3 regions of the Salinispora goodfellowii genome follow, and region 2 is predicted to be linked to each of the others. Evidence: riboswitches for the same ligand, from Rfam matches in the RefSeq annotation. Region 2 holds a riboswitch; each other region holds the start of a gene.
The links. Region 2 has a riboswitch for cobalamin ahead of T398_RS13510 (ABC transporter substrate-binding protein). Riboswitches for the same ligand answer to the same signal wherever they lie in the genome.
Positions count from the first base shown of each region.

Region 1: another riboswitch for cobalamin. It lies ahead of T398_RS18610 (SCO2322-related protein); the one in region 2 lies ahead of T398_RS13510 (ABC transporter substrate-binding protein).
Region 3: another riboswitch for cobalamin. It lies ahead of T398_RS09320 (energy-coupling factor ABC transporter permease); the one in region 2 lies ahead of T398_RS13510 (ABC transporter substrate-binding protein).

Region 1 covers NZ_JCANTD010000021.1:45,945-56,190, reverse strand. The annotation lists gene T398_RS18615 (prenyltransferase/squalene oxidase repeat-containing protein) at 1-1,075, opposite strand, end outside; cobalamin riboswitch at 1,210-1,347, opposite strand; gene T398_RS18610 (SCO2322-related protein) at 1,437-1,928, opposite strand; cobalamin riboswitch at 2,027-2,148, opposite strand; gene T398_RS18605 (SCO5389 family protein) at 2,343-2,735, shown strand; gene T398_RS18600 (CU044_5270 family protein) at 2,799-3,770, opposite strand; gene T398_RS18595 (RNA polymerase sigma factor) at 3,767-4,351, opposite strand; gene T398_RS18590 (CGNR zinc finger domain-containing protein) at 4,354-4,539, opposite strand; gene T398_RS18585 (hypothetical protein) at 4,948-5,415, opposite strand; gene T398_RS18580 (hypothetical protein) at 5,453-5,947, opposite strand; gene T398_RS18575 (serine hydrolase domain-containing protein) at 6,056-7,231, shown strand; gene T398_RS18570 (GNAT family N-acetyltransferase) at 7,270-7,698, shown strand; gene T398_RS18565 (polysaccharide deacetylase family protein) at 7,791-8,678, opposite strand; gene T398_RS18560 (inositol monophosphatase family protein) at 8,825-9,631, shown strand; gene T398_RS18555 (alpha/beta fold hydrolase) at 9,688-10,246, shown strand, end outside.
Region 2 covers NZ_JCANTD010000011.1:46,260-56,505, forward strand. The annotation lists gene T398_RS13485 (C40 family peptidase) at 1-817, opposite strand, end outside; gene mqnE (aminofutalosine synthase MqnE) at 1,083-2,252, shown strand; gene T398_RS13495 (hypothetical protein) at 2,290-2,712, shown strand; gene T398_RS13500 (DUF4229 domain-containing protein) at 2,748-3,041, shown strand; gene T398_RS13505 (M14 family metallopeptidase) at 3,157-5,037, shown strand; cobalamin riboswitch at 5,127-5,250, shown strand; gene T398_RS13510 (ABC transporter substrate-binding protein) at 5,332-6,267, shown strand; gene T398_RS13515 (FecCD family ABC transporter permease) at 6,301-7,410, shown strand; gene T398_RS13520 (ABC transporter ATP-binding protein) at 7,407-8,222, shown strand; gene T398_RS13525 (VOC family protein) at 8,209-8,967, opposite strand; gene T398_RS13530 (hypothetical protein) at 9,259-9,417, shown strand; gene T398_RS13535 (M23 family metallopeptidase) at 9,476-10,246, shown strand, end outside.
Region 3 covers NZ_JCANTD010000006.1:123,844-134,089, reverse strand. The annotation lists gene T398_RS09335 (energy-coupling factor ABC transporter ATP-binding protein) at 1-268, opposite strand, end outside; gene cbiQ (cobalt ECF transporter T component CbiQ) at 265-1,005, opposite strand; gene T398_RS09325 (energy-coupling factor ABC transporter substrate-binding protein) at 1,007-1,324, opposite strand; gene T398_RS09320 (energy-coupling factor ABC transporter permease) at 1,321-2,001, opposite strand; cobalamin riboswitch at 2,031-2,202, opposite strand; gene T398_RS09315 (class I SAM-dependent methyltransferase) at 2,307-3,119, opposite strand; gene T398_RS09310 (radical SAM protein) at 3,116-4,711, opposite strand; gene T398_RS09305 (PadR family transcriptional regulator) at 4,844-5,407, opposite strand; gene T398_RS09300 (hypothetical protein) at 5,494-5,649, shown strand; gene T398_RS09295 (LLM class F420-dependent oxidoreductase) at 5,646-6,671, shown strand; gene T398_RS09290 (Zn-dependent alcohol dehydrogenase) at 6,777-7,868, opposite strand; gene T398_RS09285 (TetR/AcrR family transcriptional regulator) at 7,969-8,643, shown strand; gene T398_RS09280 (SDR family NAD(P)-dependent oxidoreductase) at 8,719-9,645, shown strand; gene T398_RS09275 (aldehyde dehydrogenase family protein) at 9,761-10,246, opposite strand, start outside.

The sequences.
Region 1 (10,246 bases), on a different contig from region 2:
CGGTGGCCCGACGCCACTGGTCCCGGCTGTTGTCGCCGAGCCCGTCCGCGACGGCGGCGGCGAGCCCGTCGGCGTTGTAGGCGATGGCGCCCGCCTCCGCGGCGGCCGCCCCGCCGCTCGCCGCGGTCAGCTGGAGCGCGGCCAGCGCCACCGCCGCCTCGGTGGCTGCCGGGTCGCGTCCGGCGGCGGCGAGGGCCTGCCCGGCCAGGCCGGTGCTGTTGGAATTCTTTCCGGTGGTCGGCCCGGAGCCGCCGAACGACCCGTCGGTGTGCTGCTGGGACACCAGCCAGTCCGCGCCGGCGGCGGCCGCGTCGGCGGCGCTTGTGGCACCGTCCTCGGCGGCGCTCAGCAGCGCCTGCACGGCCATCGCGGTCGAGTCGACGTCGAGGGTGGCGTCGGGTTGGTCGTCGCAGGACGGCGAGGGCCCGTCGGCCGTGTCCGGGTAGAGGCGGAAGCCGCCCGCCGCGCACTGCTGCCGGATGAGGAAGTCCACCGCGTCCTGCGGTACGCCGCCGCTGCGGGTCAGGCCCAGCACGGCGAAGGACTGGTCGAAGGTGTTACTGGGGTCTGCGCCGGTCTGTGGGGTGGTAGCGCTGGTGATCCGTCCCCGCTGGTGGTCGATGTCCGCTCCGGCGATCAGCGACAGGGTCTCGGCCCGCAGGTCGTAGCCGCCGAAGTCGGTGGGGTCGGCGCTGGAGGCGGAGGCGGCGTAGAGCAGCTTCGCGGTCGCCCCGCCGTCGGTGAAGCCCTCGATGCCCCAGTGGTCGTAGCTGTTGTAGGCGCGCACGTTCGCCGCGACCTGGGCGGTCGCCGCCTGCCGGGTCGACGGGTCGACCCCGGTGGCGGCGAGCGCGAGGAGACCGTCGATGGTCAGCCCCCAGTCCTCCGGGTTGATCGGGCCGGGCAGGACGCCATCGGTGAATTCGTCGGCGAGCCAGGACGCCGCTGCGCGGGCTGCGGCGGCGTGGTCCGGGTCGGGGGCCGCCACCACGGTCAGTGGGGCGGCGGCTACCGCGGCGAGGGTGGTTGCCGCGGCCGCGCCGAGACCGGTGGCGAGGCGCCGGGACAGGGCCATGAGGGGGTGCCTTTCTAGAGCAGTCGGTGAGCTCCGGCAAGCACCCGGGATACGAAAACCCCGCTCCGCGTACTGCGGTGAGCGGGGTGGACAGACCTCGGCGGACCGGACTTCACCCTGTAGACCTCGACAGTGGAAGCCGCTCGTCCCGGGCGGGGCATTCCGGCTCGCGAAAGGGTTCTCTCGCTCACGGCTGCGGGTCAGCGCCGGCATCGCACCGGCTTCCCCCCACGCGGGACTTATGCAGTTGTGCCCAGTGTGTACCGGGTGCCCGTCACCGTACCGCTAGGGCGTGTGACGACGCCAGGACAGTTCCGGGCACCCGGGGTGCGCCACTGGTCACACCAGCGGCGCGGGTGAATCAGGGGGCGGGGATGCTCGGCGGCTCGCTGGCACCGTAGGACCAACCCTCGACGCTGCCCGGGGCCGGGTCGTAGTTGAGCACGCCCTTGTCGCTGTACTCCCAGTCACCGCCGCTGGACGCGTGCCAGTACGACCAGTACCCGCTGGCCTGCGGGGTGTCGATGCAGGGCTCGACGTCCGGGGTGGGCAGGCCGCCGAGTCGGCAGACGAAGGCAAGACCCCAGCGGGCGGTGCCCTCGACGGCGAAGCCGGCGTCCTGGATGGCGGTCAGCCCGGTGTCCGGGTCGCCGGGGGCGCAGGCGACCTCGACCTCGCCGCCGAAAGCGGTGAAGTCGATCACCACGGTGACGCCCGAGGTGCCGGCACAGGCGTCGGCTCGCGCGGCTTGGGGGGCGGGCTCGACAGCGGTCAGGGCGATCCCGGCGACGGCGGCGGCCAACAGGCCGGCGGCGCGGGTGCGGAGTGTGGATCGAAGGTGGGACACGACCATCAGGAGTGCCTTTCCGCCCTGCGGTCGTCAGAACCCAGCCGAGCGCTGTTGGTCAGCGTCGGGTCGGGGCCTCCGACCCGTGGGCCACGACGGGTGGGTAGGGGTGCGCGAGCGTGGCGGGTATTCGGGCTTGCCGTCGCAGATGAACCTCGACGGCCTACCGTTGCGGGCCAGCGCCGGATTTTGACCGGACTTCCCCCGCACGCACGCGTTGGTTGAGTTGTCGCGACAGTCTGGGCTGCTGCGAGCGGCGCTGTCAAACGGCCCTGAGGTGGGCGCATGTCCTGAGGACCGCGCATCGGGTGAATCCGACGGAGCCACACCACGTGGCGTCATTGACGCGGTGGACGTTGCGTGGTGTGCTCAGCACGCAACAGTAATGAAAACCGCGATCATTATCAACTGAGGAGGATCATGTCTCTCACCGTGCCACCGGACCTGTTGCGGGCCGCCGAGTCGGGCCCCGTTGCCGACGACGCCTTCGTCTCCTGCGTCCGCGACTCGCTGCCGTACGCCTGGCAGACCGTCAGCCGGGTGGCGGCGGAGCTGGCGTCCTCCGACGCCGAGTTCGCCGACAACGTCGTCCCGCCGCCGACCGAGGAGGAGCGGGGTCAGCTCCTGCGCGCGCTGGCCAGCGACGCCATCCGGTCCAGCCTTGAACGCCACTTCGGCGTCAAGCTGGCCTTCCAGAACTGTCACCGGGTCGCGGCGTTCCGGCACTCCGCGGTCGACTCGGAAACCTACCGCCGCTTCATCTCCGTCCGCGGTCAGCTGCTCAACCAGTCTCCCGAGCTGCGCAACTGTTGATCCGGCTAGCGCTCGGTGGCCGGCGGGGTGATCCACCTCCGCCGGCCCGCCGGGCACCCCCGATCAGCCGCCGCCGCGCTCCTGCTCCCAGCCGCATACCGGTGTCGGCTGTGGCGCCGGGCGCTCTCCGAGCTTCGGCACCACGGCCCGCTGCAGCACTGCGGTCGTGCTGAACACCGTCCCGGCTGGTCCGTCGGCGGTGTCCGCCACGAGGTAGCTGCGTTGGCCGAGATAATCATACGTGTGTCTATCGAAAATCCACTCGTCTCGTCGGCTTCTTTCGGTGCGCGCGACGGCTATCCCCGGTCGGCCGGCTGCGTCGGTGACCCCACGGACCACCTCAACCCCCGGAATCTTCGCCGCAGCCAGATAGAGCGCGGCGCTCGTCCGCGGCGGCACCAACGACTCGTGCAGAATGTCACCGATCGCGGTGAACGCCGCGCCATCGCGGCTGCTTCCCTGGCCCCGCTCATCCCGCTCCCGGTAGAGCTTCGCCAGCAGTTCATCGGGATCAGTGGGTAGATCGACAGCCGTCGCGTTCGGCGTCATGTTCGTGAGCGTCGTCCGTTCCGGAATCACGCCGATGATCGGCAAGTTGACGAGTGGCTCGCGAAGCAGTCCGTCACCTCGTTCGTACCGTGGGATCCAGATCTCCCGCTCGTGTATCGGTTGCAGCTGGGCCGGACCATTGCCCAACTCGGCGTACGCCCCCCGACTCTTGACGTAGACGTACTCGCCCTCGCCAGCCGATGGGCCCCGCTTGCAGGCGGCCGTTGCAGCCATCTCATTCAGGAGCAGGGTCGCGCCGCTGTGACTCCCCTGCTGGACCGCCACGGTCAACGGCGGGTGGTCCAGCTGCCACGGCTGGGCGGCAACCCCGACCGCGACCGCCAGCACACCCGCTGCCGGCGCCAGCAACAACCTCCGCCGTGACCGCTGGACCGGCCGTTCGATCTCGTTTATCAGGTGCCGCCGCAGTGTCTGCCGGCGCGTCGCCGGCATGGCCGGCACACGGGGAGCGGTGGGCTCGCTCATCGGTACTCTCCCTGCTCGACGGGGATCATTCGGGTACGCACCAGCTCTTGGTGGGTCAGTGCTCGCAGCCGGGTCCGAGCCCGGGACAGCCGCGAGCGCACGGTTCCAATAGGTACGCCCAGGGCCTCGGCGGCAGCTGAATAGTCCAGTTGCGACCAGACGCAGAGCAGGAAGACCTCCCGGTCTGCTCGGCGGAGTGTCCGCAGCGCAGCCAGGGCTGTGGCAACCTGGTCGGCGTCGTGCATTCGGCCGACCACCTCGTCGGCGAAGTCCGGGACCGAGTCACCGGATGGCAGCCGCCGCAACGCCTGCCGGTGCCGGCGCGCGGTCCGCCGCCGGTTGCGCAGCACATTGGTGGCGATGCCGAGCAACCACGGCCGCAGGCCCTCTCCCTCCGGGCACAGGGACTCGCGGACCCGCCACGCCTCAAGAAAGGTCAGCGAGACCACGTCCTCGGCGTGCGTCGGATTGCCCTCACTCCACAACGCGTGTCGACGAACCGCTTCGGCATGCTCATCGAATAGCTCACCGAACGCGTCGGTGTCTCCGGCCCGGATCCGGACCCGCATCTCAGCTGTCACATCTACACCTGTCCGCAGGCAGCCCAAAGTTCCCACCGGTCGCGGACATACTTCTCGTAGTGCCGGGACACGTGAGCGCGGTTGCCGCAGGACGGCTTGCACCACGCCTGGCGCGGATGTTCCTTGACGAAGTAGCGCACGCAGCGCCAGGCGACTGTCGGTGTCGACTCGTCCGGCCAGTTCAGCATGGGCCGGACCGGCAGCCGGCCACACCAGCCGACTCCAGGATCAGGGCGTCCTATGCGTTAGTCGGTGGCCTTGGGGTGTCCGGTGCCGGCGTGTCTGAGCCAGCAGGTGCGGGTGTCGTGGTCAACCACGTACCAGACGCGGCCCCCCCGCGGTGACCTCGTATTGCCACTGCGGCAGCGTCTTCCCGTTGTGCTTACAGGTGGCGAGGGATCCCTTGAGGGGGTGCTGGCGGCTGGTCGGTGGGGAGGGGCAGGGGTTTGATTCAAGTTTGTCGAACGCGGCCCGGGTGTTGGCGGCTGCCTGGCGACAGAGTTCTTCCCAGCCCTTTGCTGCGTCAGCTGTAGCGAAACGTAGGGTGTAGGCGCCGGGACGTGGAGGTGGTGCGACCCGATCGCCGCGTTTGGCGTTCACTCGCTGTCCGGGAGATCGACCGGCCCGAAGTCGTCGGAACTCGGGGTGGCGAGGATTCGGTGAAGGTCGGGGTCGGCGTGGACTTCGGCCGTGTGCCGCCACTCGGCGAGTAGCTGTGACAACGCCGTGGTGTTGCCCACCGCCGCAGCGGCTTCTGCCGTGGTGACAAATTCACCGGCCATCTGCTCGGCCTCTCCAGGAGGCAGGAACCGCACCCATGGCAACACAGTGGGCAGCGTCTCTCGGACCAGGTCGGGTTCCTGGCGTGCCAGGCTGGCCAGCAGCCGAGCGGTCAGGTCGACCACCTCACCTTCAGCTACCGCCCGTTCCGCCGACATGAGCACCAGGTCGGTGGCGTCCCGGCGCCGTAGTCGCACCGCGCGAGCGCGGGACAGCCGCTCGGCGGTTTCCGTCGGTTGGCGCAGCAGCTCCGAGAACGGAACCGACTCTAACGGCATCGACATGACCTCAACACTACTTCAGTAGTAGTGGAGATGCCGGCTAGCTGGAGGGTTTCGGTGGGGCGATCCTGCGGAAGCGCTCGTGCGCGGACTGGCGGCTGATGCCGAGCGCGTTGCCGATCTCGGCCCAGGAGAGTCCGGTCGCCCGCGCCTGGGTCACGGCCTGTTCGATGAGGGGCCGTTGCCAGCGTTCCACCTGGGCGAGGATGCCGAGCGCCTGTAGTGGCCAGGTGGTGGTCAGTTCGGCGACGCCGTCCCGCAGCGTGTCGGAGCGGTTGAGCAGCCAGCCGGGTGGAGTGGCGGCCAGGAGGGGTCGGATGTGCCCGCCCCACTCGGAGGTGGCCATCCAGCGCCCCTCATCGGCGGCCGGGTAGTCCCGGCTGCCGGCCCAGCCGCAGCTGCATCCGGCCCGGTAGCCGACGGCGTCAGCCGGCGCTGCGGCATCGGTCTGCAGCGCCCCAGTGGTCTGCAGCGCCCCGTCCGGCAGCCGGAATCCGACGAGCTCGGCATGCCCCGGAACCATCTCCTCCGTCATCCAATCAGCATATGCCCGTCAGGGTTGCCTGACGTATGCGGTAAGGATACCTTGACGGCGTTGCTTCGGGTGGCTGGCATCCGGAGCCGGCACTCCGAAGGGGAATCCATGCCCGTGGCACATGGCACCGTCGCGCCGGGATACGAGCCGGTCCAGACGGCGTTCCAGGCGAACTTCGACGCACGCTCCGAGATCGGCGCTGCCCTCAGCGTCTACCGGCACGGCCGGGAGGTGGTCCGGCTCTGGGGCGGGGTCGCCGATCCTGCCACCGACCACGCCTGGCGGGAGGACACCCTCCAACTGGTCTACTCGGCGACCAAGAGCGCGTCCGCGGCGTGCGTGCACCTGCTGGCCCAGCGCGGTCAGCTCGACCTGGGCGCCCCCGTGGCCGCGTACTGGCCGGAGTTCGCCGCCGCCGGCAAGGGCGACATCCCGGTTCGCTGGCTCCTGTCCCACCAGGCGGGGCTGCCGGTGCTCGACCGTCCGGTCCCGCTGACGGCGGCGCTCACCGGGGAACCGATCGTCGTCGCGCTGGCCGCCCAGGCACCCGCCTGGCCGCCGGGAACGGCGCACGGCTACCACAGCCTCACCTACGGCTGGCTGGTCGGCGAGGTGGTACGTCGCGTCTCCGGTCGCAGCCTCGGCCGATACTTCGCCGATGAGATCGCCACCCCACTCGGCCTGGACTTCTGGATCGGCCTACCGGCCGCCGAGGCGCACCGGGTCGCCCGGATCACCGAGCAGCCGGTCCCCCCGCCCGCCTCCCCCGAGGCGATGCCGGCGGCGCTACGGGAGGCGCTGGCCGCGTTCACCGACCCCACCTCGCTGGCGGTCAGGTCGACGATGGTGACCGACCCGCCGCTCGACCTCGCCGACCCCCGCACCTGGGCGGCGGAGATCCCCGCGGTGAACGGCATCTGCACCGCCTCGTCCCTGGCCCGCTTCTACGCGGGCCTGATCGGTGCGGTTGACGGTGTCCGGATCCTCGATCCGGCCACCCTCGCCGCCGCCACCCGGGAACAGGCCAACGGCGTCGACCAGGTGCTGCGGGTGCCGACCCGGCCGGCGCTCGGCTTCGGCCTGCCCCTGCCGGAGCAGCCCTGGTGGTCGTCGACCGCCTTCGGCTTCCCCGGGCACGGCGGCTCGCTCGGCTACGCCGACCCGGCCAGTGGGATCGCCTTCGGATACGTGACGAACGGGCTGCGCGTCACGATGGCCCCGGACCCGCGGACGGTGGCCCTGATCGAGGCCCTCCAGTCGGTGCTCTCCCACCAGCCGGTCTGAACGGGTTTCCCGGATACGGTCGCGGGAACTGTCGTGGGGTGTTCACCCGAACGCACCACGACGGCTACCTGGTCAGCACCGAACGCGAGCGTCTCGACCTCGACCTGGTGCACCATTGGCTTGCCACTGACACGTACTGGGCCCGTGGATGGGCCCGGGCGACGGTGGTGCGTGCCTTTGCGAACTCCATCGGCTTCGGTGTCTATCGCCCCGGGGACGGACACCAGGTGGCGGTGGCCCGGGTGGTCACCGACCGGGCCACCTTCGCCTGGGTCTGCGACGTGTATGTCGACCGGGCCGAGCGCGGTCGTGGACTGGGCACCTGGCTCGCGGGCCAGGTCCGCGACCATCTCACGGACCTCGGCATCCACAAGATTCTGCTGGACACGGATGACGCGCACGGCGTCTACGCCAAGGTGGGCTTCGGTCCGCTCCGGCGGCCGGACCGGTGGATGCAGCTCGATTAGCGAGATGGGTGTCAGGTCCTGAAGACGCACACCGTAAGCGGGCGTGTGGTAGCGCCTCCTGGCGAACGTTTCGGGCGCAGGGCGTCGCGTGCTTATTCGCTGCCTCCGGTGCGTGGGTGGCGAAGTGCGAAATCGGTGGCGATGTCGTCGAAGGTGGTCCACCTGATGCCCGCATGCTGGTTGATGTGCTCGATAATTCGTTCGAGCATCAGAAGCACCTGCGGTCGTCCCGACACATCTGGATGGATGGTAAGGGGGAATACGCCGTAGTCCAGCTCCCGATAGACCCAGTCGAACTGGTCGCGCCACATCTCCTCGAGCTGTCGCGGGCTGACGTAACCGTGGCTGTTCGGGCTGGCCTTGATGAACATCATCGGTGGCACGTCATCGAGATACCAGTTCGCCGGAATTTCGATGAGATCGGTCTCCTCGCCGTGGACCAATGGCTTCATCCAGTCCTCGGCCTTCGCGGAGTAGTCGACTTTGGTCCAGGTTTCACCCACGCAAACCCGGTGGACGGTGAAGTCGTTGCGCATCAGCGAGTGGTCGTAGCGGATGCCCCGCTCAAGTAGCAGCTTGTGCGTGACCGGAGAGAACTCCCACCACGGCGCGGCGTAGCCCCTGGGATGTTCGGCTACCGACTCGATCAGGTCTATGCACCGGTCCAGGACGGCGGCCTCCTGCGTTTGACTCATCGCGAGCGGGTTTTCATGGCTGTACCCGTGTAGGCCTATTTCGTGACCGGCATCCACGATCTGCCGGAACTGGTTGGGAAACGTCTCGATGGAGTGCCCAGGCACGAACCAGGTGCTCGGAATATTGTATTTTTCAAACAGATTTAGAAGGCGTGGCGTGCCGACTTCCCCAGCGAAAATGCCACGGGAAATGTCGACGGGCGATTTTTCGCCGCCGTACGATCCCAACCAGCCCGCGACTGCGTCCACGTCGACGCCAAACGCGCACAGAACTTCCTTCGGCATCCCGTATGTCCTTTTTCGTCCCGCCTCGGTGATGGCAGCCGAGGATGAGCTCGATTCTTCACGGGTTTTCGGCAGCTGGCAGGGGCTTTGGCGGCATGCCACGCTGAGCGGGTGGTCGGTGGAAGTGGCGAACTATGGTGTCTGGTATGTCGATCACAGATCAGGCGTTGGCGATCGAGGCGGCGGAGGCGGGGGCGACGGTCGTTCGCTCCCACTACGGATCCCCGCTGACCCAGTTTTCGAAGGGCGGGGACGACTTCGCCACCACAGCGGACCTCGCGGCAGAGAAGGCCATCCTGGACACCCTGCGCGCGGCGCGTCCCGATGACGCCCTGGTCGGGGAGGAGAGCGGGCGCACGGGCACCGGCGACAGCGGGCGGATGTGGCTGGTCGACCCGTTGTGCGGGACGTTGAACTTCGCCGCGCGCACCATGCTGGTCGCGGTCAACGTGGCGCTGCGGAGCGATACGCAGCCCACCGTCGCCGCCGCCGCAGACCCGTTCAGCGACGAGGTGTTCTGGACCGACGGCACCGCCGCCTACGTCCGCCAGGGCGGTACGGACGAGCGGCTCATCCCGTCGGCTGACTCGAAGCTGGTGGACCTCAACCTCTATCCGCCGTTTCCCAACGGGGGCGACTTCCAAGTCGCGCGGATGCTCACCGACACGAGTTTCGTCGCACGGTTCCACCCGCGCGTGGTCGCCAGCACCCTGGCGGTGACGTGGGTCGCCGCCGGCCGCCGCGCCGGCTACGTCACCGACGGCAACCAGTTGCGGGACAGCGTGCACTTCGCGGCCGGGATCGCCCTCTGCGAGGCGGCGGGTTGCGTGGTCTCCGGGATCGACGGACGGCCGCCGCACACCGGGCTGGGCGGTCTTGTCGTGGCTGCCGACGAGCAGACGCACAGCGCCCTGCTGGCGTCCATCGAAAACCAGCGGGCGCGGCAGAGCTGAGCAAGGGTAGGGTCGCCCGGCTGTTGGACAGTCGCGAGGGCGAGGAGGACTCCTACGTGCAGCGGGTGACGATCAGTCGGGACGGGGTGGCACTGTCCTGCCTCGTGGGTGGCTCGGGCGACGATGTGGTCGTGCTGTTGCACGGGCTGGCCGGCAGCGCGGCGGAGCTGGTGCCCACGGCGGAGGCGCTGCCGGAGCACCGAGTGATCATGGTGGATCAGCGCGGTCACGGTCATTCGACCCGGCGGCCGGAGGACCTTTCTCGCCAGGCCTACGTTGACGATGTGGCCGTCGTCGTCGCGGAACTCGCCGGTGGTGCACCGGTGACGGTCGTGGGTCAGTCTATGGGTGGGCACACGGCGCTGTTGTTCGCCGCAAGGCATCCCGAGCTGGTGCGCCGGCTGGTGCTGCTGGAGGGCGGGGTCGGGGGCCGCGAGGAGCGGGGGGACTACCCGGCCGAGCTGGGTGCCTTCTTCGCCTCGTGGCCGGTGCCGTTCGCCGATGTTCGCCAGGCCGGCGAGTTTCTGGGCGACACCCCGGTGGCCCAGGCCTGGCTGCGGGACCTGGACCGGCGCCCGGACGGGCTCTGGCCACGGTTCGAGCCGGCGGTGATGC
Region 2 (10,246 bases):
CCGCGAGCCCGTTCGCGGTTTCGTTGGCGACCCACTGCGCGCCGAGTGCCTGCTCCGCCGCCTCCTGCTGACGCTCCAGTTCCAGCAGCTGGGCGGCGTTGTCCTGGCGGAGAGTGGTGAGCTTCGCCTGCTCGCTCTGCAGCGCCTGCTCGGTGCTGGCGTAGGAGGTGTTGACGGAACGTAGCCGCGACTGCGCCGCCGTCATCACCTGCTGCGCGGCCTGCTCGTCGGTGCGGGCGCGGTTGAGCTCTCGGGTCGCCGCGGTGGTCTCCCCGCCGGCGACGTCCTTCCCCCGGGCGAGGCCGGAGATCTCGCTCAAATCCTGGAGATCGTCGGCGAAGGGGGCGGAGGGCAGCGCCGCAGCCGCCTTGAGCGCGTCGGCCGCTGCGGCATTGGCGCGCGACTGGGCCTTGGCCAGCGCGGTCAGGGCCACGTTCAGCTCCTGCTCGGCGGCGACGAGCTGTGCCTCCGCCTCGGTGCGCTGCTGCTTCAGCAGAAGTAGCTCGTCGCTCAGCTGGCCGATGCGGGCCTCGGCCGCGTAGATCTGGGCGGCGAGCGGCCCGTTGATGAGGTTGTTGACCGGCGTTGTGGCCGACGGGGGGAGTGGTTCACCGCCGGGCAGGCTGAGCGGGCCGGACAGGACGGGGCGGGCGCCGCTGTCGGGCACGGTGTTGGGCAGTGGCGGATCGGCGTAGACCGGCGCGCTGAGCGCACCGGCGGCGATGATGCCCAGCAACGCGGACCATAGCTTTGGACGGAGCACCGGCGAGACCACGGGGTTTCGTCGAGGTCGCCGCCTGTAGCCGCTGTCGCCCATTCCGCTCCCGTCTGGGTCAATCCGTGCATTGGGTGCACACGGTGCCCGGACGCTACCAGTGGTGTGTCGCGCCCGGCCTACCCTGTCTTATCGCATGCGGGCAGCAGTGTCGATGTGTGGCCGGGTTACGAGTGGCTGAGAATTCGGCTAACGGCGACGGTGGAGAGCGGTGAGGTTCGTCGCGACCCACCGCCCGCGCTGACCGTTGGTTCGCCGGCCCACGTAGGCTCGACCGGGACCGCAGGCGGAAGGGACGGGGCTGGAGATGGACGCCGGACTCAAGCGCGAGCTCGAAGCGAAGGTGTACGCCGGCGAGCGGCTGACCCGCGCCGACGGGATCGCCCTCTACGACAGCGACGATCTGACCTGGCTGGGTCGGCTTGCCCACCACCGGCGGACCGAGCGCAACGGCGACCGGGTGATGTTCAACGTCAACCGGCACCTGAACCTGACCAACGTCTGCAGCGCCAGCTGCGCGTACTGCTCGTTCCAGCGCAAGCCGGGCGAGAAGGACGCGTACACGATGCGGATCGACGAGGCGGTCCGCAAGGCCAAGGAGATGGAGGACGAGCAGCTCACCGAGCTGCACATCGTCAACGGGCTGCACCCCACCCTGCCCTGGCGCTACTACCCGAAGGTGCTCCGTGAGCTGAAGGCGGCGCTGCCGAACGTCCGGCTCAAGGCGTTCACCGCGACCGAGGTGCAGTGGTTCGAGAAGATCAGCGGCCTGAGCGCCGACGAGATCCTGGACGAGCTGATGGACGCCGGTCTGGAGTCGCTGACCGGCGGCGGTGCGGAGATCTTCGACTGGGAGGTGCGGCAGCACATCGTGGACCACGCCTGCCACTGGGAGGACTGGTCCCGGATCCACCGGCTGGCGCACAACAAGGGCATGAAGACCCCGGCAACCATGCTGTACGGGCACATCGAGGAACCCCGGCACCGGGTTGACCACGTGCTGCGGCTGCGGGAGCTGCAGGACGAGACCAACGGCTTCGTGGTCTTCATTCCGCTGCGCTACCAGCATGACTTCGTCGACTCGGCGGACGGCAAGATCCGTAACCAGATCCAGGCGCGGACGACGATGGCCTCGCCGGCGGAGTCGCTGAAGACGTACGCGGTCTCCCGGCTGCTCTTCGACAACGTCCCGCACGTGAAGTGCTTCTGGGTGATGCACGGGCTGTCGGTCGCCCAGCTGTCGTTGAACTTCGGCGTGGACGACCTGGACGGCTCGGTGGTGGAATACAAGATCACCCATGACGCCGACTCGTACGGCACGCCGAGCACCATGAACCGGGCTGACCTGCTGGACCTGATCTGGGACGCCGGGTTCCGCCCGGTCGAGCGCAACACCCGGTACGACGTCGTGCGCGAGTACGACGCCGCGCCCTCGCTCGCCGAGCGTCGCGCCGAGCCGCAGCAGGTGTGGGCCTGATCGTGCTGGTCGGCGGTTCGCGTACCCTCGTAGGGCCATGACCGAGCAGCGCAACAGAATTCCCCGGCGAGATGCCGAGGGGCGGGTACTGACCCTGGGTGACCTGCTCGGGGTGAGTCTGGCCGGCTGGGTTGTCGGGGTGCTCGCGTTGGCGACCCTGGACCTGGGCTTCACCTCGCTCAGTTCGGGGGAGTTCGGCCAGGCCAACGGGTGGCTGGCAGTGATCCTGCCGGCCTGGCTCTACTGGGATGACTTCCGCGCCTGGGGGTTTGGCGCCGCCCGGGTGGCGGCGGGCCTGGCGGCCGGAGCCGTGGGGCTGACCCTCGGCCTGGTGGTGGCCGGTTTCACCGCTGACCTGCCGCCGGTGGTCTCCGGCGGGCTGGGTGCGGCGGCCTTCACCGTCGGGTACGCGGTGGTGTGGTTCCACGGGGTGCGGTGGCTCGCCCGGAGGACGGGCTGAGGCCGCCCGTCGACGGCGGAGAACGGAGTACGGAGATGAGCGCGGCGGTCAAGTACACGCTGGGCCGGATCGGGCTGTTTGTCGTCGTGCTGGCGGCCCTCTGGTTCGTGGAGTTGAATCTCTTTATCAAACTGATGGTGGCGTTGATCTTCTCGGCGGCGCTCTCCTTCTTCCTGCTGCGGCCGTGGCGGGAGGAGATGGCCGAGGAGATGGCTGCCGCCACCGAGCGGCGGCGCGCGGAGAAGGAGCGGCTGCGCTCGGCGCTGGCCGGCGAGGACGACGCCGGGACGGACTCGCCGGAGCGGGACGGCGACGCACCGAAGTCCTGATCCACGGGCGCCATTAAATTTACACATGGAAGAACATTGATATGACCATGCGTTGAGTGGTGGAGTGTGCGGTACCAGGCGGGAAAGGTTTCCCGCGCTCGTCAGGAGGTTGTCCATGGCCTTCCGCACCCCCACCCTTCGCCGCCGCCTCGCGCTCGTCGTCGCCGCGGGGTTCGGCCTGCTCACCTTCGCCGCGTCCCCGGTCTCCGCGAACACCACGCCGGAGCCCAGCGGTGAGTCGGCCGCCGTCCAGTACCGGGTGCTCGGCCCGCGTACCGTGACCGACCGCAGCGCGGTCGCCAGCACCGGCGCCGCGATCGACTACTCCGAGCACGGTGTCCTGCACGTCACCGCCACCGCCGCCGAGGCCGCCGCGATCACCCGGCTGGGCTTCGAGCTGGAGGAGGTGCCGGTAACCCCCACCGGCCACGATCACGACCACGGGGACGTCGGCATCTTCGACTTCCCGCCCGCCGACTCCGACTACCACAACTACGCCGAACTGACGGCCGTGGTGAACCAGGTGGTGGCGGAGCACCCCAGCATCGCGCGGAAGATCAGCATCGGCACCTCGCACGAGGGCCGGGACCTGATGGCGGTGAAGATCTCCGACAACGTCGGGACCGACGAGGACGAGCCGGAAATCCTCTTCAACTCCCAGCAGCACGCTCGGGAGCACCTGACCGTGGAGATGGCGATCTACCTGCTAAACCTCTTCACCGACAACTACGGCAGTAACTCCCGGGTCACCAACGTGGTCAACAGCCGGGAGCTGTGGATCATCCCGACCGTGAACCCGGACGGCAGCGAGTACGACATCGCCACCGGCTCGTACCGGTCGTGGCGCAAGAATCGGCAGCCCAACAGCGGCTCGTCCTGGGTCGGCACCGACCTGAACCGCAACTGGGACTACCTCTGGGGCTGCTGCGGCGGCTCCTCCGGCTCCACCTCGTCGAGCACCTACCGGGGCCCGTCGCCCTTCTCCGCCCCGGAGACCGATGCGGTGCGCGACTTCGTGGACAGCCGGGTCGTGGGCGGAGTCCAGCAGATCAAGGCCAACATCGACTTCCACACCTACTCCGAGCTGGTGCTCTGGCCGTTCGGCTACACGTACAGCAACACCGCCCCGGGGATGACGGCCGACCAGTACAACACCTTCGCCACCATCGGCGGGGAGATGGCGGCCACCAACGGCTACACCCCGCAGCAGTCCAGCGACCTCTACATCACCGATGGCAGCAGCATCGACTGGATGTGGGGGGCGCACGGGATCTGGGCGTACACCTTCGAGCTGTACCCCGGCTCCGCCGCGGGCGGCGGCTTCTACCCACCCGACGAGGTCATCCCGGCGGAGACCGCCCGTAACCGCGAAGCGGTGCTGCTCCTCTCCGAGTACGCCGACTGCCCGTACCGGGCGATCGGCAAGGAGGACCAGTACTGCGGCGGTGGCGGCGGCGGGGAGACGGTCTGGGCGGACACCTTCGAGACCGCGACCGGCTGGACGATCAACCCCAACGGCACCGACACCGCCACCACCGGCCAGTGGGAGCGGGGTGCCGCCCAGGCGACCAGCTACTCCGGCGCCAAGCAGCTCACCCCGTACGCGGGCGGTAACGACCTGGTCACCGGCCGGCTCGCCGGCTCCTCGGTGGGCACCCACGACATCGACGGCGGCGCGACCAGCGCCCGCTCCCCGGCGGTGGCCCTGCCGTCGAGCGGCACGCTGACGCTCTCGTTGGCCTGGTACCTGGCGCACTACTCGAACGCCTCCTCGGCCGACTACTTCCGGGTCAGCGTCGTGCACAGCGGCGGCACCACCACCCTGCTCAACCAGACCGGCGCGGCGACCAACCGCAGCGCCTCCTGGTCGGTGGCCAACCTCGACCTGACGCCGTACGCCGGCCAGTCGATCCAGATCCAGGTGGCGGCGGCGGACGCCGCCGGCGGGAGCCTCGTCGAGGCAGCAGTCGACAACGTCACCATCACCGTCTCCTGAATCTGGGGTGGGGGCCCTTTCCCGGGGCCCCCACCCCTCCCCACCTCGTCACACGTCTGCGGCCAACTCCGGGCCCCGGCCCGACCGTGCGCTACCGTGCTACCGACCATCCCGCAGCGAAGCCGGTGGGAAACCGGCGCTGTCCCGCAACTGTGATGCCCCGGGCTTGTCCCGGGGACGAGTCAGGTCGCCTGCGGTCGGTCGCGATACGCGCTCTCGAGGAAGGGTGCCTCGTGGACGGGCACCTCGGTCCCTGTCGGCGAAGCACCAACTCCTCGACCGACAGGAGGCCCGATGTCCAGACGTACCCCCCGGTTCTTCACCGCGGCCCTCGCGGTGGCCGCGCTCGCGCTCGCCGGCTGCGCCGAGAAGACCACGGACTCCCCCGCTGACGACGGCGCGTCCAGCGCCGCGACCTTCCCGGTAACCGTTGGCTCGCTCACGCTGGACGAGCAGCCGGAGAAGATCGTCTCGCTGTCGCCGACCGCCACCGAGGTGCTCTTCGCGATCGGGGCGGGGCCGCAGGTCGTCGCGGTCGACGACAACTCCAACTATCCGGCGGAGGCACCGCGGACCGACCTCTCCGGCTTCCAGCCGAACGCCGAGGCGATCGCCGCCCAGAACCCCGACCTGGTCCTGCTCGCCGACGACCAGAACAAGATCGTGGACCAGCTCACCACGCTGAAGATCCCGGTTTTCCTCACCCCGGCGGCGGCCACGCTGGACGACACCTATCGGCAGCTCACCGAGGTGGGCACGCTGACCGGGCACCCCGCCGAGGCCGCCGACGTGGTCAGCCAGATGCAGGACGACATCGCGGAGTTGGTCGCCGACCTGCCCCAGCGGGCGGAGAAGCTCACCTACTTCCACGAGCTCGGCCCCGAGCTGTACACCGCCACCAGCAAGACCTTCATCGGCTCGCTCTACGCGCTCGCCGGGCTCGAGAACATCGCCGACCCGGCCGACGCGGACGGCGCGAGCGGTGGCTACCCGCAGCTCTCCGAGGAGATCATCGTCCAGGCCAACCCGGACTTCGTCTTCCTCGCCGACACCAAGTGCTGCCAGCAGAGCATCGCGTCGGTCCAGGCCCGACCCGGCTGGGCGACGATCACCGCCGTGCAGGAGGGCCAGGTCGTCGCGCTCGACGACGACGTCGCCTCCCGGTGGGGCCCGCGCGTCGTCGACCTGCTCCGCACGATCATCGAGGCGACCGCGAAGGTCCCCGCGTGACGTTGGAGCTGTGGCGATAGCAGAGGCATCCCCATGCGGCAGGTGGTAACCCAGCGCCCCTCCGGCCGCCCCTCCGGCCGCCCCTCCGGCGGGCCGGCGGCTCGGCCCGCCGGGCTGCGGCCCGGCTGGCTCGTCGCCGGGCTGGCCGCGGTCCTGGTCGCCCTGGTGGCGGGCGTCTCCCTCGGCCCGGTCAGCCTGCCACCCGGCAGCGTCGCGGTCGAGCTGCTGAACCTCCTCCCCGGGGTCGGCCTCGACAGCGGGCTCACCGAGCGGGAGATCGCCATCATCACCGAGCTGCGCCTGCCCCGGGCCGTACTCGGCCTGCTCGTCGGCGGGTTGCTCGCCCTGGCCGGCGGCGCCTACCAGGGCGTGTTCCGCAACCCGCTGGCCGACCCGTACCTGCTCGGGGTAGCGGCCGGCGCCGGGTTCGCGGTCACCGTGGTGATCACCGCTGGCGGGGTCGGCGGGGCGGTCACCGGGCTGCCGGTCACCATCCCGCTGGCCGCGTTCGTCGGCGCGATCGGCGCGGTCACGCTGACCTACCTGCTCGGCTCCGCCGGCGGCCGAAGCCGATCACCGGCGACCCTGATCCTGGCCGGGGTGGCGGTCTCCGCCTTCCTCTCCGCCGGGCAGACATACCTGCTGCAACGCAACTCGGACAGCATCCAACAGGTCTACGCCTGGCTGCTCGGGCGGCTCGCCACCGCCGGCTGGCACGACGTACGGCTGGTCCTGCCGTACTTCCTGCTGACCGCCGTGGTGGTGCTGCTGCACCGGCGGGAGTTGGACGTCCTCTCGGTCGGTGACGACGAGGCGACCAGCCTGGGCCTGCACCCGCAACGGTCCCGCTACCTGCTGATCGCCGCGGCCTCGCTCGGCACCGCCGCCGCGGTCTCCGCGTCCGGGCTGATCGGCTTCGTCGGGATCATCGTGCCGCACGCCGTACGACTGCTCGCCGGCTCCAGCTACCGGGTGATCCTGCCGCTGTCGATGCTCTTCGGCGGGGCGTTCCTGGCGCTGACCGACGTGGTCGCCCGGACCGCCGCCGCCCCCGAGGAGATCCCGATCGGCGTGGTGACCGCCCTGCTCGGCGGCCCGTTCTTCGTCCTGGTCCTGCGCAGCGCCCGGCGGGTGCTGGGATGAGCGCACCGGCGGTGGCGGTACGCGACCTGCGGGTCCGGCTGGCCGGCGTACCCGTCCTCACCGGGGTCGACCTGAGCGTCGCCGCCGGCGAGTGGGTGACCGTGATCGGCCCGAACGGCGCCGGCAAGTCGACGCTGCTGCGCGCCGTCGGCGGCCTGCTGCCCACCGGGGGCGCGGTCTCCCTCTTCGGTACGCCGATCCAGCAGCTGCGTCGCCGGGACCGGGCCCGGGTGGTGGCGACGGTCGCCCAGTCGCCGGTGGTGCCCGCCGGGATGTCGGTCCTGGACTACGTGCTGCTCGGCCGCACCCCGTACATCGCGCCGCTGGGCCGGGAGTCCACCGCCGACCTGGCCGCCGCGCACGATGTCCTGGACCGGCTGGACCTCACCGGATTCCACGCCCGGGAACTGGCCACCCTCTCCGGTGGCGAGCGGCAGCGGGTCTTCCTGGCCCGAGCCTTCGCCCAGGGCGCCACCCTGCTGCTGCTCGACGAACCGACCAGCGCGCTGGACATCGGCCACCAACAGGACGTCCTCGAACTGGTCGACCAGCTCCGCCGGGCGCACGGCCTGACCGTGGTGGCGACCATGCACGATCTCTCCATCGCCGGCGAGTACGCCGACCGGATGGTGCTCCTCGCAGACGGTCACGTGGCCGCTGCCGGCAGCCCTCGGGAGGTGCTCACGACGGAGCTGCTGGCTCGCCACTACCGCGCCACCGTGAAGGTGATCGACGGCGAGCACGGCCCGCTGGTGGTACCCGTCCGCCCCGCCTCCGCATCTGACGGGATGCTGGAGATCAGGGCGGGGTGATCGCGTTGAAGAGCGCGCCCTGTGGGTCGCGCAGGGCCGTGCAGCGACCGGCCGCGGTCTCGCGGGGCGGCACGAGGATCGCCCCGCCCAGGGCGGCGGCCCGGGCTGCGGTCGCGTCCACGTCCGCCACCCCGAAGTACACCGACCAGTACGCGGGCGCGCCGGCCGGGTAGTCGCCGAGCGGTGTGGTCATCCCGGCGACGATCTGGCTGCCGAGGCGCCAGCCGGTGTGCCCGGCCGGACCGGTTGGCGGCTCGTCCGGCTGCCAGCCGAAGACCAGCTCGTAGAAGACCTTCGCGCCCTCCGGGTCGGGGGTGACCAGTTCGGTCCAGCTCATCGCCCCCGGCACCCCGAAGACCTCGCCGCCGGGCATCGTGAACGGCTGCCACACGCACAGCGTCGCGCCCGCCGGGTCGCTCAACACCGCCATCCGACCGCGGTCGAACACGTCGAAGGGGGGCACCACGAGCTGCCCGCCGGCCTCCTCGACCCGCGCGGCCACCAGGTCGGCGTCGTCGGCGGCGACGTAGATCGACCAGATCGGCACCTGCTCGGGAATGGCCGGCAGCCCGGCACCCGCCACCGCCTGGCCGCGGCGGAGGAAGTCGGTGTAACCGTTCGCCTCGGGCTCCGGCGCGATCCGGCCGGTCCAGCCGAACAGCTCCGGGTAGAAGCGGCGCGCGTCGTCGAGGTCCGGCGCGGCCAGGTCAGCCCAGCAGGGGGTGCCCGCCGGAACGATGCCCACCTCAACCCCTCTCGTCCGGGGCGGCCACCGCGACCCGCCCCGGACGACATGATGACACTGCCACAGCCCATCCGGCGGGAAATGGGCAAACGTCAACGCCAAGAGGTGACTCGGGCTTCCGCGCTGCCCTGGCTGCTGGTGGTTTCGCCGCGGCTGGACCCCACGTGGGCCACCAATGTGTTCCGGAGCAAAATGCTTAATCTGTCTCCGAATAACTCTGACTGCCCCGGTCGGGTGAGTTATGTCAGGCTGTGCAGGGTCTCGGCGTACTCAGATCGCTACCATAAGTAGGTGGGCGCCGCGGAGATCATCGTTGAAGCCAGCTGGCCGTCACTGTTGTCGGTGTTGTCAGACGGCAGGCTGACGCCGAGGGCGGCGGCGAGTCTGTATTGGATCACTTCGGCGGGGGTGTATGACCGTGGCCGCTTCAATGCCAGCACGTCTCAGTGAACCCCCGAGGAGACCCATGCCCTCGAAAACTGGAATACGTCGCTCCCTCCCGGCGGCATTGGCCGCACTGGCCCTCGCCGTCAACGGTGCTGTGATGGTCGAGACAGTACGTCCGGCCGAGGCTCGGGCCGCCGGTGTGCGGCCTTCGTTTCAGCTTCCATTCCCGTGTGGCGAATCATGGCAGATCTCCACTTATCGCGGTCATGACGACTACGACGTCGACATGTTCGCGAACAGTGGCAACACGGCCGGCCGATCTATTCTGACCGCCGCCGCCGGCACCGTCTCGTATGCTGGTTGGGACAGTGGCGGCGGCTGGCACGTCCGGCTCAACCACGGCGAGGGCTGGGAGTCGCTCTACCTGCACATGGAGTCACCCCCGCTGGTCTACACCGGACAGTGGGTCCGGCAGGGGCAACTGCTCGGCACAGTGGGCAGCACCGGCAACTCAAGCGCCCCTCACCTGCATCACGAGCAGCGGCGCGACGGCGCCACGGTGGAGGCATACTTCAACGGCGTCCGCTCGGAGATTACGACGGACGGTTTTCCCTCCGGGGAGCCGCTGTCGCCACCGGTCAATGCCGTTAGTTCTAATTGTGGCGACATTTCCATCTACGGGGTCCTGCCGGATGGTAGGCTTACGTATTCGTTGGTCGAGTCGGGTTCAGGTCGGTTCTTGAAGGATGTGACGTCGGATGCGACGCTGGGGTTCACGCCGCAGGCGATGGCGACGCTGAACTTCAACACGATTCTGTTTACCTCGACGGAGGGTGACCTGTATCGGGTCGATGTGGTCGCGAACAATGCGTCGTTGGTGTTCGATCCGCCG
Region 3 (10,246 bases), on a different contig from region 2:
CCTGCACGACCAGCTGCACCTGCTGCCGCAGCTCCCGAAGACCGGCCCGGGTGTGCCGTACCCGGGTGCCGGCGACGGCGATCTGGCCCGTGGCGGGCCGCAGCGCGCCGGCCGCCAGTCGGAACAGCGTCGTCTTGCCGCCACCGTTCGGACCCAGCACGGCCAGCCGCTGGCCGGGGTCGATCCGAAGATTGACCCCGGCCAGGATCGATCGGCCCGGCTGGTAGGCGAAGCCCACCTCATCGAACTCCAGTAGCGAGGCGTTCACCAAGGGGACACCAGCCCGGTGCTGACCGTGGCAATCGCGCCGAGCAACGCCGTGGTCGCCGCGACGAACGGCACCGACACCCGGTGCGCCGCCACCTGCACGGCGAGTGAACCGGTGTAGCCCCGTACCGCCAGTCCCTCCTCCAGCCGCCGCGCCCGGTGCAACGCCCGAACGAACACCGCCCCCGCCTGTCCGGCCAGCGACCGGTAGGCGGTCCGCCAGGTACGGAAGCCAAGCCGCGCCGCCTGCGCCTGCCGGACCGCATGCACGCTCTCCACCAGCAGGAAGAGCATCCGGTACGTCAACGCGGCAACCTCGGTGACCGCCGGGGGGATCCCCAGCCGGTGCAGTCGTGGCAGGACATCCGACAACGGTGTGGTGGCGGTGAACAGCAGCAGGCAGGTCAACGCCGCCACGGAGCGGCCCGCGGTCTGTGCCGCCAGCGGCAGGCCGGCGGGGTCGATGGCCAGTCGGGCCGGAGCCGGCATCGACACCAGCAACGGGACCGTGGAGGTGGCCACGAAGAACAGCGGCACCCGGGCCGCCCGCAGCACCACGACCAGTGGCACCCGTGCGGCGGCCAGCAGCACCGCCGCGGCGCCACCGGACAGGAGCGCGGCGGGCCAGGTGGGCAGGGCCACCGCGCAGACCAGCAGCCCGAGCGCGAGCAGCGCCTTCTCGGCGGGGTGCCGACCTCGCCAGGGACCGGTGTGCGCGGCGATGTCGAGGGCGAACACGCTAACCGCGCTGCCGATCGACCGCGTCGCGCTGCCGCTGCCGGGTCCGGGCGACACCGAAGTAGTAGCCGAGCAGGCCGGCGCCGAGCGCGGCCTGGAGAGCAAAGAACGCCGACTCCAGCTCGGCCGACGGCGGCTCGTAGATCGGCGAGAACCACGGCTGGTAGTCGGGGTGGTCGTCCACGATGGCCTGCTCGGCGAGGGCGTCCGCGCCGGAGAAGGGTTCCTCCCCCGACCCCAGGCCGAGCGCCAGCGGCACCACCGCCAGGAGCAGCACCGCGAGCAGCAACAGCAGGTTCACCCAGGAGAAGCGCCTCATGCCCGTACCTCCGCCGCCGGGCGCAGCAGGCCGAGCCGACGCAGGTCGTCTCCGCTGGTCCGACTCAGCAGGCGGACCACCAGAACGGTCAGCAGTCCCTCGCTGATCGCCAACGGAATCTGGGTCACGGCGAAGATCCCGCCGAACTTCGCCAGCGCACCGCCGACGCCGGAGACCGGGTCGGGGAACGCCAGGGCCAGCTGGGCGACGGTGACACCGTACGTCGCCAGGCTGCCCAGGGCCGCAGCGGCGAACACCGCCGGACCCAGTCCGCCGCCAGCGCGACGGACCATGGTGTAGCTCCCATACGCCACCCACGGGCCGACGATCGCCATCGAGAAGATGTTCGCGCCCAGCGTGCTCAGCCCGCCGTGGGCCAGTAGCAGCGCCTGGAACAGCAGCACAATGCCGCCCAGCACGCTCATCACCGGCGGTCGGAACAGCACCGCCCCCAGCCCGGTGCCGGTCGGGTGGGAACTCGACCCGGTCACCGACGGGATCTTCAATGCGGACAGCGCGAAGGTGAAGGCACCGGCCGCACCGAGCAGCAGTTTCGAGTCTGGATCTGCCCGGACCTGCCGGACCAGGGCCCGACTCCCGTGGACGACGAAGGGCGCGGACACGACGAACCACGCCGCCGCCTGTTCCGGAGGGAGATACCCCTCGGCGATATGCATCGAATGACCTTCCCTTCCAGCACCTCGTGGATGAGATCCGTGTCAAGGCCGGTCTCCTGGCTTCCGGATCGACGTTCACTCCAGCCTTCCCAGACCTGGTTGGGCCCAGTGGCACAGTCAGAGATCACTACCCGGTCACAGTGGCGAGGGCCGCGCCGGTCTTCCACCGGCTTCCCGTGCACCTTGACGGCGAGAGGCTATCGGGCACCCGCCCGGACGGCAAGCTGTCGATTCACACCAATCGCTACCCGCCTCCGCCGGCTACGACGAAACCGGACGCCACGCTGCACCACGAGCCGGGAACTTCAGCCCGGGCCAGAGCCCGGTTTCCTGGCCGTCAGGAGGGCGTAGCCGAGCGCACCGTCGGCGACCGCGGCCCGGGCCGCGGCCAAGACCGCCGGGGCCCGGTCGAAGTCCAAGCCGAGCGCCGCCGCCTGATCCGCGGCGGTCAGCCGCAGCACGGTCAGGCGCGCCTCGATCTGGTCGATCATCGTGGTGACCGCGGAGTCGTGCCGTTCGGTGTGGGTTGTCGTCAGTCCTGCGCCCGCCAACAGGGCGACGTACTCATCGAGGGGGCGCGCATCGGCAACGCAGGCGATCCACGCTCCCAACCCGGTCAGTTCGGGGGGCAGCCGGTCGGGGACGGCGACAACATCGGCCAGCCCGAGTTGACCGCCCGGGACCAGCACCCGGGCCAGTTCCCCCGCTGCGGTGGGCTTGTCGGGGAAGGTGCAGAAGGCGCATTCGCAGACCACCACCTCAACCGAATGCGAGTCGACAGCCAGCCGCTCGGCGTCTCCCCGCCGGAACCGCACCTGGTCGGCGAGCCCAACGGACCGGGCCACCCGGGTGGCCACCGCGACGTTGGAGCCGGCGAGGTCCACACCGGTCACCGTGCAGCCGTACTCGGACGCCAGCAGCAGCGCGCTGGCGCCTCGTCCGCTCGCCACATCGAGTACGCGTTCGCCGGTGGTCAGGCCCAGTCGGGCGGCGAGTCGGCGGGTCAGCGACGAACCACCGGGATGGTACGCCTCGCCGAGGAGCAGGGCGACCAGGTCCGAACCGTAAGCCGCGGCGCAGCAGCCCTTCGGATCCGCTGCGGGCTCACTCCTCGTCACCGGATCCGCCGCCCGACGTTGGTGGCGTCCCGCGCCACCCGCCGTCCGGCGGCGACGCCGCCGTCCGGGTGCTGGGCGACCTTCGACCCGTACGGAGAGTCGGTGATCATCGAGCGGAGCGCGAGTGCGTTGGGCACCACGTCGGCGACCGGCACCCCGGACATCTGCTCGCGGACCTGTTCCCGGTAGCCGACCGAGTTGTAGGCGCAGAACGGGATCAGTCTGCCATCCGGGGTGATCTCCTCGACGCAACACTTCATCAGCTGCCGCACATTGAGGGTGTACGGGTCCTGGAAGTCCTGGATCACGATCATGAAGGCCCGGTCGGTCAGGTTCGCCACCGCCTCGGGTAGGTTGACGCCGCAGGCGTCGGCACAGTCCAGCGCCGCGGCGGTCTGGGCGAGGCGCACCTTGGTCGTGTCGGTGCCCATGAACGCCGACGCAGACCACAGCTTCTCCAGTGCTTCCCGGACAGCGGGGTCCGGCACCACCCGGTTGGTGACGTAGTCGAGATGGTCCGCCACGTCGAGCAGCCGGGGAATCGGCACCACCCCGAAATCCTCGGCGCCGGGCGTGCCCGAGGTGAGCAGATAGGTGATCGACCGGCAGGTCGGGAAGCAGCACGGCACCGGGAAGAAGTCCTCGGCCCGGAACCAGTCGGGCCGCTGCCGCGCGACGAGGTGAATGATGTCGGAGTTGGTCAGCCGGGTCAGCGGGTCAAAGGGCGTGTGCCGGCCGGAGTGGGTGACCGGCTGGAACGAGACGCTCCGCACCGCCGGGTGCGCCAGGCCGTGGCTGATGATGGCGCCGAGTTCGTGCTCGTTGAGCCCCCGTTCGACCGCGGCCACCAGGGTGACGGTCAGGCCGGCCTCGGCGCAGTTGTCCAACGCGCGCTGCTTGATCTCACGCAGGTCCCGACCCCGGATCTCCCGGTGTGTTCGCTCGTCGAACCCGTCGAACTGCAGGTAGATGTTGACCGCCCGGCCGGGACGGTTCCGTTCGCCGAGCGCTGCCACGAACCTCCGGTCGCTGGCGAGCCGGATTCCGTTGGTGTTGAGGTTGACGGCCCGAATCGGGCGGACCTGGGCGGCGTCCACGAAGTCTAGGATCTGCCGGTGGATGGTGGGCTCTCCACCGGAGAACATCACCACCTCGGCCTCGCCCTCACTCGCCACGAAGACGTCGAGCATCCGCTCGCACTGCGCCAGGCTGATGGCGTACCCGTCGGGCTGGTGACCGGAGTCGGCGAAGCAGATCGGGCAGTCGAGGTTACAGCCGGTGTTGACCTCGATGATGCCCAGACAGGCATGCTGCTTGTGTTCCGGACACAGCCCGCAGTCCGCCGGGCAACCGTCGCGCACCTCGGTCTGGAAGGTCAGCGGGATCGTGCCGGGCTTGTTGAATCGGGCGCTGTCGAGGTACATCCGCGCGTCGCCGTACACCAACGCCTCGAACTGGCCGTGCTCCGGACAGCGCTTCCGCAGGTAGACCTTGTCGTCGCGGAGGTTGACCTGTCCGTCGACAACCACCTTGCAGACCGGGCAGATCGACTTTGTGTACTCGACGAAAATCTCATCCCGGTCCCGCTTCATGGCTCTCACCATTCCACGCCGCACTGCCCCGGCACGCCGGCTTGGTCGAATACTGCCCGGCGTGGCTGACCGACCGGCAGTGCCCCGCCCCGTGCTGGTGGCCGGGCCGGAGGGTAGCCCGGCACCGGCAGGTCAGCGCGACACCGGGGCACGAGCGCGGAGCAGCGCCGCAACCTGCAGACACCATTCGCGATTTTCCTGCTCGAAGCGACGCCCCCGCAGGCAGGTGAGGTACGGCCCGATCCGGTTGCTCTCGCGCAGGAACGTCTCCTCGGTCAGGTCACCGCGCAGCTGCCGGAGCATCCGGTCGAAGAGTTCCACCTTGGCGGCGGCGATGACCGCCCGCTCCTCGAGCTGGGCGATGACCGGTGCCGGGTCGAGTCGGTCCACGGCCTGGACCACGACGAGCAGGTCCTCCCGGGTCGACGACGGCTTCGACGGCACGGCGGCGAAGGCGGCCAGTTCGGCGAGGCCGGCGGGGGTGACCGTGAACAGCCGCTTGTTGGGGCGGTCGTGCTGGATGACCTGGCGACCAGTGATCAACCCCGCCCGTTCCAGCCTGGTCAACTCGGCGTAGAGCTGCTGGGGTACCGCGTACCAGAAGTTGGAGCAGGAAACATCGAAGATTTTGGCCAGCTGATAGCCGCTGTACTCTCCATCGAGCAGCGCCGCCAACACCGCGTGCCGCAGCGCCATGGCCACACCTCCCGCTCCGGGTGAGGACGGAATTCGGCGGGCCGGCACCGCGTCGCCGACCCTTCCCCCGAACCATACTCAATGATATGACTATTCCTGTTGTGGATTATCGGCGGCAGTTCTCCCGACCGTCGATCCTGCCCATCGTCACCCTGCCCACCGTCACCACGCGGAGCGAGACGGCCCCCACCGGCTTCCCCCGCACCCGGGACTCCCGGGGACCTGGAAGGACACCCCCATGAAGCTTGGCTACACGACCGGCTACTGGTCCTCCGGGCCGCCCGAGGGCGTCACGGCGGCTATCGCCGAGGCCGACCGACTCGGCTTCGACTCCGTCTGGGCCGCCGAGGCGTACGGATCGGACTGCCTCACCCCACTCGCGTGGTGGGGAGCGAGCACCTCCACGGTCCGCCTGGGCACCAACATCATGCAGATGTCGGCCCGCACTCCGACCGCCGCGGCGATGGCCGCGCTCACCCTCGACCACCTCTCCGGGGGCCGCTTCGTCCTCGGGCTCGGCGTGTCCGGCCCGCAGGTCGTGGAGGGATGGTACGGCCAGCCCTATCCGCGTCCGCTGGCCCGCACCCGGGAGTACATCGAAATCATCCGCGCCGTCCTCGCCCGGTCCGAGCCGGTTACGTACGACGGCGACTTCTTCCAGCTACCGCATCGCGGCGGCACCGGGCTGGGTAAGCCACTGAAGTCCACTGTCCACCCGCTGCGCGCCGACATCCCGATCTTCCTCGGCGCTGAGGGGCCGAAGAACGTCGCCCTAGCCGCCGAGATCGCCGATGGCTGGCTCCCGATCTTCTTCTCCCCCAAGGCGGACAGCTTCTACCGGGCCGCCCTGGCCGAGGGCTTCGCCCGCCCCGGCGCCCGCCGCGACCTGGACACATTCGAGGTCGCCGCGACCGTACCGATCGTCGTCCACGACGACATCGAGCGGGCGGCGGATCGGCTCCGACCCTTCGTCGCGCTCTACGTGGGCGGCATGGGAGCCAAGTCAGTCAACTTCCACCGGGATGTCTTCGCCCGCCTCGGCTACGAAAAGGAATGCGACGTTATCACCGAGGCGTACCTGGCGGGCGACAAGAAGCGGGCCACCGCCGCCGTGCCGACCGCGCTGGTGGAGGACATCGCCCTGATCGGCCCGGTCGCCAAGGTCCGCGACGAGCTGCAGCGGTGGCGCGAGACCGTGGTCACGACGCTGCTGGTCCAGGGCAACGCCCAGCAGCTACGCCAGGTCGCTGAAGTGGTGGGCTGAGCACCCGTCCAGCCGATCACCCGACCCCGGTTGGCCCACCTGACTGCGGCCCGCGCCGCCGCGGCGGTGGGCCACCGGAGTCGCCGAGTCAATCACACCGGCGGGTCAACTGGCGCCGTCGTAACAGATGACCTGACGAATCACGTCGCCGCGGCCGAGAGCGGCGAGGGCGTCCCCGACCTCCTCCAGCCGCAGCCGGTGCGTAATCATCGCACTCAGGTCGAGTCGGCCAGCCCGCCAGAGGTCAAACATCCGGTCAAAGTCTCGCGGCGCCTGCGACGCACCGTAGAGCGAGGAAGTGATGCTCTTCCCCTCGAACAACAGCTCGAAGGGACTGAACGTGACCTGCTGATCGGAGCGACCGGCACCCACGACCACCACCGCCCCACCCCGACGTGCCGCAGTCCACGCCGTACGCAGCGTCTGCGGCGCAGCCACCACGTCGAAGACAGTGTCGAAGCCCTCACCGTCAGTGAGCTGAACTGACAGCTCACCCAAAGCCTCCGGGCCACATCCGTGGGTCGCCCCGAACCGCAGCGCGGTCTGCTGTTTGGCCTCCACCGTGTCGACCGCGACGATGACGGCCGCACCGGCGAGCCGCGCGCCCTGGATCGCAGCAATACCCACGCCGCCGCAGCCGATCACCGCGACGGCGGCACCGGGCTCGACCCGGGCCGTGTTGATCACGGCGCCAACGCCGGTCATCACGCCGCAGCCGACCAGCGCGGCCACCTCGTACGGCACATCGGGGGCCACCTTCACGGCGCCGGCACGGGGAATAACGATCTCCTCGGCAAAGGCGCCACACCCGGCCATCGCGAAGACCGGGGTCTCGCCGGCCAGGAACCGCGGCTGGGCGTAGCCGGCCAGCACATTGGTCAAGCACAGGTAGGGCTCCCCCCGGGCGCAGGAGGAGCAGGACCCACACGCGGGTAGCCAGTTGACCACGACCCGGTCCCCCTCGGCCAGGTCCTCCACGCCATCGCCGACCGCGATGACATCGCCGGATGCCTCGTGCCCCAGCACCACGGGCATCGGGTGTGGCAGCACCCCCTCGCGCGTTGAGCGGTCGGAGTGACACACCCCGGCCGCTCGAACCCGGATCCGGACCTCACCCGCGTCCGGCCCGAGCACCGTCACGTCATCGCGAATCTCGACCTTGTCGTCGCCCACCGTGTGAAAGATCGCCGCCCGCACGAAGTCACCTCCAAAAGTGAAACCTGTTCTAGCCTAGGGGTTGACAGGGGCCCGGGCAAGCGGCTGGGGCGCAGCCGGGGCGACCGGCATAATTCGACCCGTGACCACAAAGAAAGCCAGCAGCGCGGGCCTGCCGTCAGAGCGTCGCACCCACCTCGTACGCTTGGCCGGGGAACTGTTCGCCGAGAAGGGCTTCCGAGCCACCACCGTGCGGGAGATCGCCGACGCGGCCGGAATCCTCTCCGGCAGCCTCTACCACCACTTCGACTCCAAGGAGTCGATCGGGGACGAGCTCCTCTCCGACTTCCTCAACGAGGTGCTCACCGGCTACCGCGAGGCGGTCGCCGACACGTACGACCCCCGCCGCACGATCGAGCAGTTCGTACGCTCCAGCGCGGCGACGCTGGCCCGACATCGCGCCGCCCTGACCATGCTGCAGAACGACTGGAACCACTTCCGCGCCGTACCCCGCTTCGACTATCTGCGCGACGCCACCCGGGAGATCGAACACCTCTGGGTAGACCAGTTGGAGCGGGGGAAGCAGAGCGGGCTCTTTTGCTCCGATCTGGACACCAAGCTGACCTACCGGCTCCTGCGGGACGTGTTGTGGATACCGACGCGGTGGGGGCAGAACGGCAGTAACGGCTGGCATGCCGACCAGATTGCCGACGCGGTAATTCACCTGATCTTCGACGGCATTCTCGCTCCGGAGAATGGGTCGACTGGGGGGTCACCGGCGGATCGATCTCCCCGGGCGAAGCCAACGAGAAGCTGATACGCTCCCAAGCAAGCGATTGGTCAACCAATGTGCCCGGCGGAGCTACGACTGCCCGCGGACGAGGGAGCACCAATGACAGATCAGCAGTTCACACTGGACGGCACGGCCGCGATCGTGACCGGGGCCGGTAACGGTTTGGGGCGCGCAGAAGCCCTCGAGTTGGCGGCAGGCGGGGCCCGGCTCATCCTCAACGACCTTCCCGGCGACGCCGTCACGGCGGTGGCCGCCGAGATCAAGGCGGCGGGCGGCGAGGCGACGGTGTGCACCGGCGACATCGGCGACTGGTCCACCGGTGAGTCCCTCCTGAAAGCCGCCCTCGACACCTACGGCCGGCTGGACATCCTGGTCAACAACGCCGGCGTCCTCCGCGATCGGATGGTCTTCACGATGTCGGCGCAGGAGTGGGACCTCGTCCTGCGGGTGCACCTGCGGGGACACTTCGTCACCACCCGCTTCGCCACCGCCTACTGGCGCGAACGCAGCAAGGCACTCGGCACCCCGGTGTACGGCCGGATCATCAACACCTCCTCGGAGGCGTTTCTGCTCGGCTCGCCCGGGCAGCCGAACTACGCCGCCGCGAAAGCCGGCGTTGTGGCGCTCACCGTCGCGACCGCGCGGAGCTGCGCCCGCTACGGTGTCCGGGCCAATGCCATCTGCCCACGAGCGCGCACGGCGATGACCAGCGAGCTCATGGGACCCTCCCCCGAGGATGCGACCGATCCGTTGTCCCCAACGCACGTCGCACCGCTCGTGCGGTACCTCGCGAGCCCGGCCGGAGGTCCGATCAACGGCGAGGTCTTCGTGATCCACGGGGGCGTGGCCGCGGTGCTGGCCCCACCCACCGTGCGCGCAAGTTTCCACACCGATGGCGAGTCCTGGTCGCCCACCGCCCTCCACGACGCCCTGGGACCCCTCTTCGGCGAGCATGCCTCCGGAACGGGCTACGCCTGCGAGGCCACCCTGCCGCTGGCGGCGACCACATTCGGCGAGAGCCGGTAGCCCACCGCGGGTGCGGCAGGGCGGCGGCGATCATCGATCGCCGCCGCCCTGCCACAGCAACTGCCGCCGGTCGCCGACCAGGACACCATGCCGGGTCGGCGACGACGCCCGCCACCTACATGAGCTCATCCGTGGTGGGCAGGAGGACGGTCTTCACCTCGGTGAATGACTCCGCCGAGCCGCGCCCGCCCTCCCGTCCGAGGCCGGACTGGCCGAATCCGCCAAAGGCCGCATGGGGCTCTACCTGATAGCCGTTGACGCCGACGGTTCCGGCCCGCACGGCTCGGGTCAGCCGCATGGCACGCTTCACATCGCTGGTCCACACCGTGGCGGCGAGTCCGTACTCGGTGTCGTTCGCCAGGCGTACCGCCTCCTGCTCATCGGTGAACGGCGTCACCCCAAGCACCGGGCCGAAGATCTCCTCCCGGGCGATGGTCATGTCGCTGGCCACGTCGGCGAAGAGCGCCGGCGTCACGAAGTTGCCGGCAGCCAGCTCTCCGCCAACCCGTTCGCCACCGCAGACCAGGCGAGCCCCCTCCTCCTGTCCCTTCCCGACATAGCCGAGCACGCGGTCCAGCTGCCGCGTGTTGATCAGCGGAGA